2 regions of the Micromonospora jinlongensis genome follow, and region 1 is predicted to be linked to the other one. Evidence: riboswitches for the same ligand, from Rfam matches in the RefSeq annotation. Region 1 holds a riboswitch; the other holds the start of a gene.
The links. Region 1 has a riboswitch for thiamine pyrophosphate ahead of thiE (thiamine phosphate synthase). Riboswitches for the same ligand answer to the same signal wherever they lie in the genome.

Region 1 (5,320 bases):
TTGAAGAAGCCACCGTCCGGCGGGAACTCGATGGTCACCGTCGGCGCGGTGTTGCCCACGGTGACCGGCACGTTGGCCACCGCGGTACGGCCCTTCGGGTTGGTGACGGTGAGCTGGGCGGTGTAGCTGCCGGCCGTCGCGTACGTGTGCGTCGGGTTGGCCTCGGTCGAGGTCTGCCCGTCGCCGAAGGTCCAGGCGTAGGTGAGCGTGCCACCGTCCGGGTCTCGGGAGCCGGCGCTGGAGAAGGTGACAGTCAACGGCGCCGGGCCCGAGGTCGGGTTGGCGGACGCCGCCGCGATCGGGGCACGGTCACCGGCGGTGTAGTCGATCCGGTAGACGCCGGAGTTGTCGTTGTTGCCGCCGAAGCCGCTGCCCCACTCGATCAGGTACAGGGCACCGTCCGGGCCGAACTCGAAGTCCATCGGCCGGACCATGCTCATCCCGGTGAGGAGCTGGTTGATGTCCACCAACGACTTGCCGTCGGGGGTCATCTGCATGGTGTACATCTTGTTCTGGTTCCACTCGCCGAGCAGAGCCTTGCCGTCGTAGTACGCCGGCCACTTGCGGTTGGAGTTGAGGTCGGCGTCGTAGCGGTAGACCGGGCCGCCCATCGGCGCGCCACCGCCGCCGATCTCCGGGTAACGCGCGTCACCGGCGTACCCGTAGTCGACGGTGGCCGGGACGACCGGCGGGAGGTTGGTCAGGCCGGTGTTGTTGGGCGAGTTGTTCACCGGTGCGGCGCAGTCGAACTTCGGACCGCTCGGGCCGGACGGGAACGTGTAGTCGTTGTACGCCTCGTTCGTGCCCGTGCAGTACGGCCAGCCGTAGTTGCCGGGGGTCACGACGTTCCACTCGACCAGGCCCCGGGGGCCCCGGTTCGGGTTGTCCGCGTTGGCGTCCGGCCCGTAGTCCGCCACGTACAGCGTGTCGGTCTTCGGGTCGGTGCCGATCCGGAACGGGTTGCGGAAGCCCATCGCGAAGATCTCGGGGCGGGTCTTCTCGGTGCCCGGCGCGAAGAGGTTGCCCGTCGGGACGGTGTACGTGCCGTCGTCCTCCGGGTGGATCCGGATCACCTTGCCGCGCAGGTCGTTGGTGTTGCCCGAGCTGCGCTGCGCGTCGTAGTCCTGGCGGCCCGGCCGCTCGTCGAGCGGCGAGTACGCGCTCGACTCGAACGGGTTGGTGTTGTCACCGGTGGCCAGGTAGAGGTTGCCGGCGCTGTCGAAGGCCATGCTGCCGCCAGCGTGGCAGCAGGTGTTGCGCTGGGTGTCGACCCGCAGCACCTGCTTCTCGCTGGCCGGGTCGATGGTGTCGCCGGTGACAGTGAAGCGGGACAGCAGGTTGCGGGTGACCCCGTCGTTGGGGGCGTAGTAGAGATACACCCACTTGTTGGTGGCGAAGTCCGGGTCGAGCCGGATGCCGATCAGGCCGTCCTCGTTGCCGGTGAAGACGTCCAGGTCGACGGCGGTGACGGTGCTGCCGGTGTCCGGCTTGACGATCTGCACGCGACCGTCGCGCTCGATGTAGAAGACGCGCCCGTCTCCGGCGATGTCCAGCTCCATCGGGTTGCTGGTGTTGCTGTCCAGGGAGACCTTCTCGAAGTTCGAGGTCTTCGAGGCACCGCAGTCGGCGTTCTCTACACCGGCCGCGGTCCGGATGCCGCCGAGCAGGTGGGACAGGAACTCGGGCTCGGCGTACGACTCTCGGGTGTGCCCGCCTCCGGTGTACCAGGATCGACCGCCGTCGAAGTCCTGGCACCAGGCGATCGGGTGGTCGGCCCCCATGGCACCGGCGCCCGCGGTGTAGCTCTTCTCGTCCAGGCTGGCGAGCACGTGCACGTCCGGCCGGGGGTTGGTCTGGTAGTTGTACCACTCGTCGAACCGGGACCAGCGGTCCGGCAGCCCGGCCGTGGACGGGTGGGCGTGGTCCTCCACCTTGACCGTGGCCTGCTGGTTCTGCGGGTGGTTGGCGAAGTACGCACCGACCAGGTCGCCGTACCAGGCCCAGCTGTACTCGGTGTCCGATGCGGCGTGGATGCCGACGTAGCCGCCGCCCGCCTTCACGTAGCGCTCGAACGCCGCCTGCTGCTCGGCGTTCAGCACGTCACCGGTGGTGGAGAGCCAGATCACCGCCTTGTACTTCGCCAGGTTGGCGTCGTTGAATGCGGCGCCGTCCTCGGAGTTGTCCACGGTGAATCCGTTGGCGGCACCGAGCTGTTGGATGGCGGCGATGCCGGTCGGGATGGAGTCGTGCCGGAAACCGGCGGTCTTGGAGAAGACGAGGACGGAGAAGGGATCGGCCGCGGCCTTTGGCGCTTTCGGCGCCACCTGGCTGACCGGGGTTGCGGCTTTCGCATCCCGTGGGGGGACCTGGGCAGCCGCCTGGGCGGGCGTGCCGAACAGGGTGGTCGAGGCCATGGCCAGGGAGATCAGGGTTGCGGTGATGGGTACGCGGGCACGACGAGAACGGGACACGCCGCCTCCTGTGTCGTAGTGACAGAGCTCGCGGGAGTCGGCTCGCCGAAGGCCGTCCCTGATGGAGCCGGTGGTGACACCGCGTCACGGTGCCCCCGCCAACATTTTGTCGAATCGCTGAACAAATTAATTCGGCTGGCTCAATGTCCGGCAAGATGCCGGCAGGTAACGGTTCTGCAACGGGGGGCGACATTCCGAATAGGACCGGGATGAAGCGCCCCACCTAATCCGCCTTCTCGACCCGTCGACACCCGCCTTGGCAGACCGGCGGATCTGTCGTACGGTGACACGCAAGTAACCCACGGGAGCCCGGTGTACCGGGCTGAGAGGGGGGCTGACAGCCCCCGACCGTCGAACCTGATCCGGATAATGCCGGCGCAGGGAGGAGCGTTGCCGTGCCGTCCCTGGGGCGACTGCATCTGATCACCGACACCCGACCCGGGCGAGACCCGCTCACCGTGGTCCGGGCCGCCCTCGCGGTGGCCCGAGCCGACCTGGTGGTGCAGGTCCGGGTCGAGGATTCCGCCACCGACCGCGAGGCGTACGAGCTGGCCCAGCGGGTGCTGGCGCTCTGCGTGCCGTACGGGGCGACCTGCCTGGTCAACGACCGGTTGCACGTGGCGCTGGCGGTCGGTGCCGCCGGTGGGCACGTCGGGGCCGACGACCTGCCGGTCGCCGCCGCCCGTCGGGTGCTCGGCCCGGCCGGCGTGCTGGGCGCCACCGCCCGCGCGCCGGGAACAGCGACCGCGGCGGTCGCGGCGGGAGCCAGCTACCTGGGCGTCGGGCCGTGCCACACCACCAGCACCAAGTCCGGCCTGCCGGATCCCATCGGGCCCGCGGGCGTACGTGCCGTCGTCGACGCCGTCGACGTGCCGGTCATCGCGATCGGTGGCGTGACCGCCGAGCGGGTCCCGGAGCTGCGGGCCGCCGGGGCGTACGGGGTGGCGGTCGTCGGGGCGGTCTCCGCTGCCGCCGACCCGGCGCGGGCGACCGCCGAGCTGATCGAGGCACTGACGTGCTGACCGGCCGGTCGGAGTCAGCACGATCGAGCGACCGGGCTCGGCCGGACGTCGCGGTGGTCGGGGCGGGGCCGATCGGGCTGGCGATCGCCTGGCGCTGCGCCGCCCGAGGGCTGCGCGTGGTGGTGCATGATCCGGCGCCCGGCTCGGGGGCGTCGGCGGTGGCCGCCGGCATGCTCTCGCCGGTCGCCGAGGCGTACTTCGGTGAGCGACAGCTGACCGGGCTGCTGCTGGCGTCGGCCGCCCGCTGGCCGGCGTTCGCCGCCGAGCTGACCGCGGCGAGCGGCACCGCGATCGGCTACCGGACCGAGGGCACCCTGATGGTCGGGCTGACCGGCGACGACCTGGCCGAGGCGCGCCGGCTCTGGGCGTACCAGCAGGGGTTGGGCCTGCCGGTGACCCCACTGCGCCCCAGCGAGCTGCGCGACCGCGAGCCGGCGCTCGCACCACGGCTGCGCGGCGGCGCGCTCGCGCCCACCGACCACCAGGTCGACCCCCGGCGACTGGTGCCGGCGCTGCGCACGGCCGCCCAGCGGGCCGGCGCGGTGCTGGTGCCGCAGGCGGTCGCGCACCTCTCCGATGTGGAAGCGACAGTCACCGTGGTCGCCGCCGGCTGCGGGGCCGCCGCCCTCACCGGCCTGCCCGTCCGGCCGGTGAAGGGCCAGATCCTCCGGCTCCGCGCGCCCGACGGCGTCGCGCCGGGCTTCCGGCGCGTGATCCGGGGGTACGCCGACGGCGAACCCGTCTACCTGGTGCCCCGCGCCGACGGCGAGGTCGTGCTCGGCGCGACGGTCGAGGAACGGGCCGACACCACCGTCACCGCCGGTGCGGTGCAGCGCCTGCTCCGCGCCGGAGTCGACCTGCTGCCCGAGCTGGCCGAGTACGACCTGGTCGAGGCGGTCGCCGGGCTGCGCCCCGGCACGCCGGACAACGCGCCGATCCTCGGGCCGTTGCCCGACCGGCCGGACGTGCTGGCCGCCACCGGGCACCACCGGCACGGCATCGTGCTCACCCCGATCACCGCCGACCTGATCACCGAGCTGGTGCTCGACGGCGTGCCCGACCCGCTGCTCGCGCCGTTCGGACCCGAACGGTTCCGTGTCGGCTCGGCCGATCGCACGCCGGCCGCGACGGGCGGACCTGAACCGACGATGGAGGGGGACCGGTGGAGTTGACGGTGAACGGGGCCGGACGCAGCGTCCCCGGTGGCGCGTCGGTGGCCGACCTGGTGCGCGACATCGTGCCCGAACAGCGGGGGGTGGCTGTCGCGGTGAACGGCGAGGTCGTACCCCGGGCCGGCTGGCCGGCCACTGTGCTGCGCGACGGCGACCGGGTCGAGGTGCTCACCGCGGCGCAGGGCGGGTGAGCGGCGTGACGTTCGAGCTGGGTGGGGAGACGTTCACCTCGCGGTTGATCCTCGGCACCGGCGGTGCCGCGAACCTGCACGTGCTGGAACAGGCGATCCGGGCGTCCGGCACCGAGCTGGTCACGCTGGCGCTGCGCCGGGTGGGCACCGCGCCGGGCTCCACCGGTGGGCTGCTGGAGCTGCTGGACCGGTGCGGGGTACGGCTGTTGCCGAACACCGCCGGCTGCCACACCGCGACCGAGGCGGTGAAGGTGGCCCGGCTGGCCCGGGACGCGTTCGACACCGACTGGGTCAAGCTGGAGGTGATCGGCGACGAGCGGACGCTGCTGCCCGACGGGGTGGAACTGCTCCGCGCCGCCGAGGAACTGGTGGCCGACGGCTTCACCGTGCTGCCGTACACCAGCGACGACCCGGTGCTCGCCCGCCGGCTCGCCGACGTGGGCTGTGCCGCGGTGATGCCGGCC
Region 2 (5,320 bases), 690 kb from region 1:
AGCTGGCGCTTCCCGCAGCGTTGGGTGAGCCGTCAGTCCTGGTCGAGCCGCCGCTGCCGGCGGTGCTGAATCAGACGGCTCTGCCGGGTGAGCTGGTGCCGCCGGTCGACGTGCCGGCAGTCGCCGACGCGCCGGTGGTGGCAGACCTGCCGAAGGTGACCGGGCGACCGAAGGCACCGACGGCCGGACCGCCGCAGGGTGGCGGGACGCGGGCGATTGGCGGGCGTGGCCAACAAGCTGGCCAAAGCCGCCGCTACGCCTTCCGCCGCAGCTGACCGACCCGCACCCACCGGCCGCGGTGTCCCGACGCCGTGGGCGGTGAGGCAGACAGCAACTTCAGGGATGGTGCTGCCTCACCGCCCAAGGAAGCAGCACCATCGCTGATGTTGTGCGGATCATGCCGGCGTGGCGACGCGGAGAGACGCCGGCCGGCGCGCTGGGTGGAGAGAAGGGGTCAGGTCAGCCGATCAGGGGGCGGAAACTGCCGAGGAGAATGCTCGTGGTCAGTGCGGCGCCGGCCAGGGCGGCCGCCCCGGCGACGAGCAGCCCGTCGGCCCGGGTGAAGCGCTGCCTGCGGGCCACGGTCCGGGGGGTGCCGGCGTCGAAACCACGCGCGTCCATCGCCACGGCCAGCCGGGTGCCCCGGCGGATCGCCCCGACCAGCAGCGCGAACGCTGTGGAGGCGAACAGTCGTAGCTTCGCCACCGGGTTGCGTCCCGCGTCGACGCCCCGCGCCCGCCGGGCCATGCTGATCATCTGCCACTCCTGACCGAGCAGCGGCACCAGGCGGAACGCGGCGAGCGCCCCGATGGCGAACCGGGCCGGCGCCTTCGCGTTCTGGATCAGCGCGTCGGCCAGGTCGGTGGGGTCGGTGGTCGCGAAGACGATCACGCCCGGCAGTGCCACCGCGAAGACCCGCAGCACCAGGCCGAGCGCGGTGAGCAGCACGCCGGTGCTCACGAACACCGGCCCCGCGTCCAGCAGGACCCGACCGGACCGGTCGGCGGCGAAGAGCACCAGGGTGACGAGGATGCCGGCGGCGCTGAGGAGCAGCGGCCAGGCCCGCCGGGCCAGCACCCGGTAGCGGATGCCGAACAGCGGGAGTACGGCGAGTTCGAGCGCGATGGCGATCGCCGGGGCCACCGGGTCCAGGGTGGCCAGCAGGGTGAACGAGAAGACCAGCGCCGCGGCGACCTTCGCCACCGGGTTGCGGCGGGCCAACGGCGCACCGGGCGCGGCGACCGGCTCGATGCTGATCATCGGGCACCGTCGCCGGTCACGGCCCGGTGCAGGGTGACGGTGCGGTCGGCGAGCGCGGCGACGAAATCCGCGTCGTGGGTGACCGCGACCACGCCGTGCCCGCCGTCGCGCAGCTCGGCGAAGAGGTCGACCAGCTCCCGCCAGGTCCGCCGATCCTGGCCGAAGGTCGGTTCGTCGCAGATCAACAGACGGGGCGCGGTGGCCAGGGCCGTCGCCACGCTCAACCGCCGCGCCTCGCCCCCGGAGAGGGTGTATGGGTTGGCGGCGGCGAGCCGATCCAGTCGTAGTCGCTCCAGCAGCCCGGCCACGGTCGCCCGCACTGCTGCCTCGGGTTGACCGGTGCGGCGCGGGCCGAGCGCCAGCTCGTCGAAGACGGTGCTCGTGACGAACTGGTGCTCCGGGTCCTGAAAGACCGACCCGATCCGGCGGGTCAGCGCGGGTGCCCGCCAACGGTGCGGGGGAGTGCGATGGTCCGCGCCGGCCAACCCGGCGGACGCGGTGACCCGGCCGGTGCCTGGCCGGAGCAGCCCGCCGAGCAGCAACGCCAGGGTGGACTTGCCGGCGCCGTTGGGTCCGCGTACGGCGAGGGCCTCTCCGGCGCGTACCGCGAGATCGGTGGAGGCCAGCCGGGGAGGCAGGCCGAGCCGGTCGGCGGTGAGCAACAGCTCGCCGGGGGCGGCGGTGGCCGGCCGGGGCGCGATGGGGTGACCCGGCACCCAGACTCCCTCGGCGGCCAGGGCGGCGCCGTGGGCGGCGAAGACCGCCTCGGGCGTGCCGTCCGCACGGACCCCGCCTCCCGGGTCCAGGACGACCACCCGGTCGACCAGTGGCAGCGCCTCGGCGACCCGGTGCTCGACCAGGATCAGCGTGGTGTCGGCGTCCAGCGCCCCGGCAACCGCCTGCCGGATCAGCTCGGCCCCGGCCGGGTCGAGATTCGCGGTCGGCTCGTCGAGCAGCAGCAGGCCGGGGCGCAGGGCCAGCGCGCCGGCCAGGGCCAGGCGTTGCTGCTCGCCGCCGGAGAGCGCGGCCGTGTTGCGGTCCCGGGAGTACGGGAAGCCGACCCGGTGCAGCGCCTCGTCCACCCGGGGCCAGATCTCGTCGGCGGGCACTCCCCGGTTCTCCAGCCCGAAGGCGACGTCGTCGCCGCAGCGGGCCATCACCAGTTGGGTTTCCGGGTCCTGGAAGACGATGCCGACCCGTTCCCGGCCCTTGCGGGGGTCGAGCCCGTCGATCTCGACGGTGCCCTCCTGCTCGCCGGAGTCCTCGGGCAGCAGTCCGGCCAGCGCGCTGAGCAGGGTGCTCTTGCCGGCCCCCGAGGGCCCGAGCAGCAGCACCCGCTCCCCGACCTCAACCCGCAGGTCGACCCCGCGCAGAGCCCACGCGCGCCGCCCAGCATGCCGCCAACCGAATCCGCGCAGCAGTACCCCGCCCACCAAACACCCCCTCCCAAGCCCCGGCTCCACCCTGCACGGTCGATCATGAGGTTGACGGTGGTTCTGAAGATCCATCCGCCCGTCAACCTCATGATCGACGCGAGTGGGCGGGGTCAGATCAGGGCGCGGTCCCGGCCTACCGGGAAACGGTCCAGGACACCGGTGTTGGCCAGGGCCCTGGTCAGCAGCCAGCCGCCGGCACCGGCGATCACCGTGGCGCTGACGATGGTGATCAGCGCGTACGGGATGCGGTAGTCGGCCAGCGCGTAGTCGACGTTCCAGATGAAGAAGTCGAACAACGCGGCGCTGAGACCGGTCAGCGCGCCGGCCACCACCGCGGTGGGCAGCCGGAACGACCGGTACCGGAAAGCGGCGAACGCCAGCTCGGCGCCAATGCCCTGCACGATGCCCTGCGGGATCACCGTGCCGGCCCACTGGCTGCCCAGCAGCGCGGAGAGGACCGCGGCCACCGTCTCGCAGTAGAGCGCGGCACCGGGCTTGCGGATGACCAGACCGCCGATCACGGCCGGCATCAACCAGACGCCGTACAGCAGCGCCTGCGCCGGCGGGAAGAAGGCGAACGCACCCTCGGTGGCGCTCCAGACCAGGCCCCACGCCCAGAAGATGACGCCGAAGGCGACCGCGATCACCGAGGCGACCACGATGTCGATGGTCCGCCAACGGTTGGTGGTGTTGTCCATGCTGTGCTCCCAGTTCAGTAAATCGAACCAGGAGAAGACGCACGCCGCGTCCGGTGGCACCGGACTGCGGCGCGGCTGGAGGTCGACCGAACTCCCTGCGCTGGCATTACCCAGATCAGGTTCGAGGGTCTGCGGGCGTGCCCGCACTCTCAGCGCTGTGCGCTCCCCTGTCGGATGTGAAGTTGTCTCGCTGACGCTAACACCGACCTGAGCCGCTGGCCCAGGAGGGCATCCGCCTGACCTGCGGCGAGCAGCCGGCCCGTCGTCGGCTGGGTACGCTTCCGATCATGCGGGTTGACGCGCGAGGCTTCACGTTCGAGGTAACCGCCGGTGGTCCGCCGGAGGGCGTACCCGTCCTGCTGTTGCACGGGTTCCCCCAGCACAGCGGCGAGTGGGACGAGGTCGTGCCGGCGCTGCACGCGGCCGGGCTGGGCACGTACGCGCTGGACCAGCGCGGTTACTCGCCGGGTGCCCGGCCCACGGCGGTGGCTGACTACCGGATCCCCGAGCTGGTCGCCGACGTCGTGGCGGTGCTCGACGCCCTCGGGTTGGACGCCGTCCACCTTGTCGGCCACGACTGGGGCGCGATCGTGGCCTGGGCGGTCGCCGCCGGGCACCCCGAGCGGGTCCGCACACTGACCGCGGTGTCCGTGCCACATCCGGCGGCCATGGCGCACGCCCTGGCCAACGACAGCCAGCAGAAGGCCCGCTCGTCGTACATCGCGCTGTTCCGTAAGCCGGACAAGGCGGAGAAGGTGCTGCTGGCGTGGCACGCCACCGCGCTGCGCAAACTGCTCGGCGGGGTGGGCGACGGGCCGCGGGTGGACCGCTACGCCGACCCGATGCGCGAGCCGGGAGCCCTCACCGCCGCACTGAACTGGTACCGGGCGATGTCCCGCTCCGACCTGGCGGCGGTCGGCCCGGTCGCGGTGCCCACCACGTACGTCTGGAGTGACCGGGACGTCGCCATCGGCCGGACCGCCGCCGAGGCGTGTGCGGCGAACGTCACCGGGGACTACCGCTTCGTGCAACTGGCCGGGGTGAGCCACTGGATCCCGGACGCGGCCCCGGGCCCGCTCGCCGAGGCGATCCTGGCCCGAGTCAGCGCAACGGCCTGAGTCGTGCGGGTCAGCGGGGGAGGACCATCATGACGACGGACGGCAGCGGGCCGGGCAGCCGCCGCTCGATCGCCGCGCAGCTACGCCTGCTGGGCGTACGCCCCGGCGCGACGCTGCTGGTGCACGCCGGCCTCCGTCCGCTGGGATTCATCAGCGGTGGTCCGCACGCGGTGGTGCTGGCCCTGCGTGACGCGCTCGGCCCGGACGGCACGATCGTCGTGCCCACCCACACACCGGAGAACAGCGACCCCGCCCAGTGGCGCAACCCGCCGGTGCCGGCGGACTGGTGGCCGCTGATCCGCTCGGAGATGCCCGGCTTCGACCCGGCGATCACCCCGAGCCGGTTCATGGGGGCGCTCGCCGAGACGGTCCGCGGCTGGCCCGGCGCTCTGCGCAGCTCGCATCCCCAGGTGTCGTTCGCCGCGCTCGGGCCGGCCGCCGAGCAGGTGGTGGCCGGGCACGCCCTGGCCGACATGCTCGGCGAGCAGTCCCCGCTGGCCCGGCTCTACGACCTGGACGCCGACGTGTTGCTGCTCGGTGTCGGCCACTCGGCGAGCACCTCGCTGCACCTGGCCGAATACCGCCGCGCCGGCTCACCTCGGGAGCGGGTCGGCGCCGCGGTGCGCACCGCCGACGGCGGCCGGGAGTGGGTGTGGTGGCAGGACGTACGGCTCGACGCGGGTGACTTCGACGCGTTGGGCGCGGCCCTGGAGGCCACCGGAGAGGTTCGCACCGGCCCGGTGGGTGCCGGGACCGGCAGGTTGATGCGCCAGCGGGCGGCGGTCGACTTCGCGGTGCACTGGTTGGC

Region 2: another riboswitch for thiamine pyrophosphate. It lies ahead of HNR22_RS12420 (ECF transporter S component); the one in region 1 lies ahead of thiE (thiamine phosphate synthase).

What each region holds. Positions count from the first base shown of each region.
Region 1 covers NZ_JACCHK010000001.1:3,578,503-3,583,822, reverse strand. Annotated here, with positions in the region: gene HNR22_RS15710 (ThuA domain-containing protein) at 1-2,471, opposite strand, end outside; TPP riboswitch at 2,763-2,872, shown strand; gene thiE (thiamine phosphate synthase) at 2,867-3,493, shown strand; gene thiO (glycine oxidase ThiO) at 3,487-4,665, shown strand; gene thiS (sulfur carrier protein ThiS) at 4,656-4,856, shown strand; gene HNR22_RS15690 (thiazole synthase) at 4,853-5,320, shown strand, end outside.
Region 2 covers NZ_JACCHK010000001.1:2,884,683-2,890,002, reverse strand. Annotated here, with positions in the region: gene HNR22_RS12435 (hypothetical protein) at 1-275, shown strand, start outside; gene HNR22_RS12430 (energy-coupling factor transporter transmembrane component T family protein) at 460-1,260, opposite strand; gene HNR22_RS12425 (ATP-binding cassette domain-containing protein) at 1,257-2,693, opposite strand; gene HNR22_RS12420 (ECF transporter S component) at 2,807-3,394, opposite strand; TPP riboswitch at 3,469-3,573, opposite strand; gene HNR22_RS12415 (alpha/beta fold hydrolase) at 3,682-4,512, shown strand; gene HNR22_RS12410 (AAC(3) family N-acetyltransferase) at 4,542-5,320, shown strand, end outside.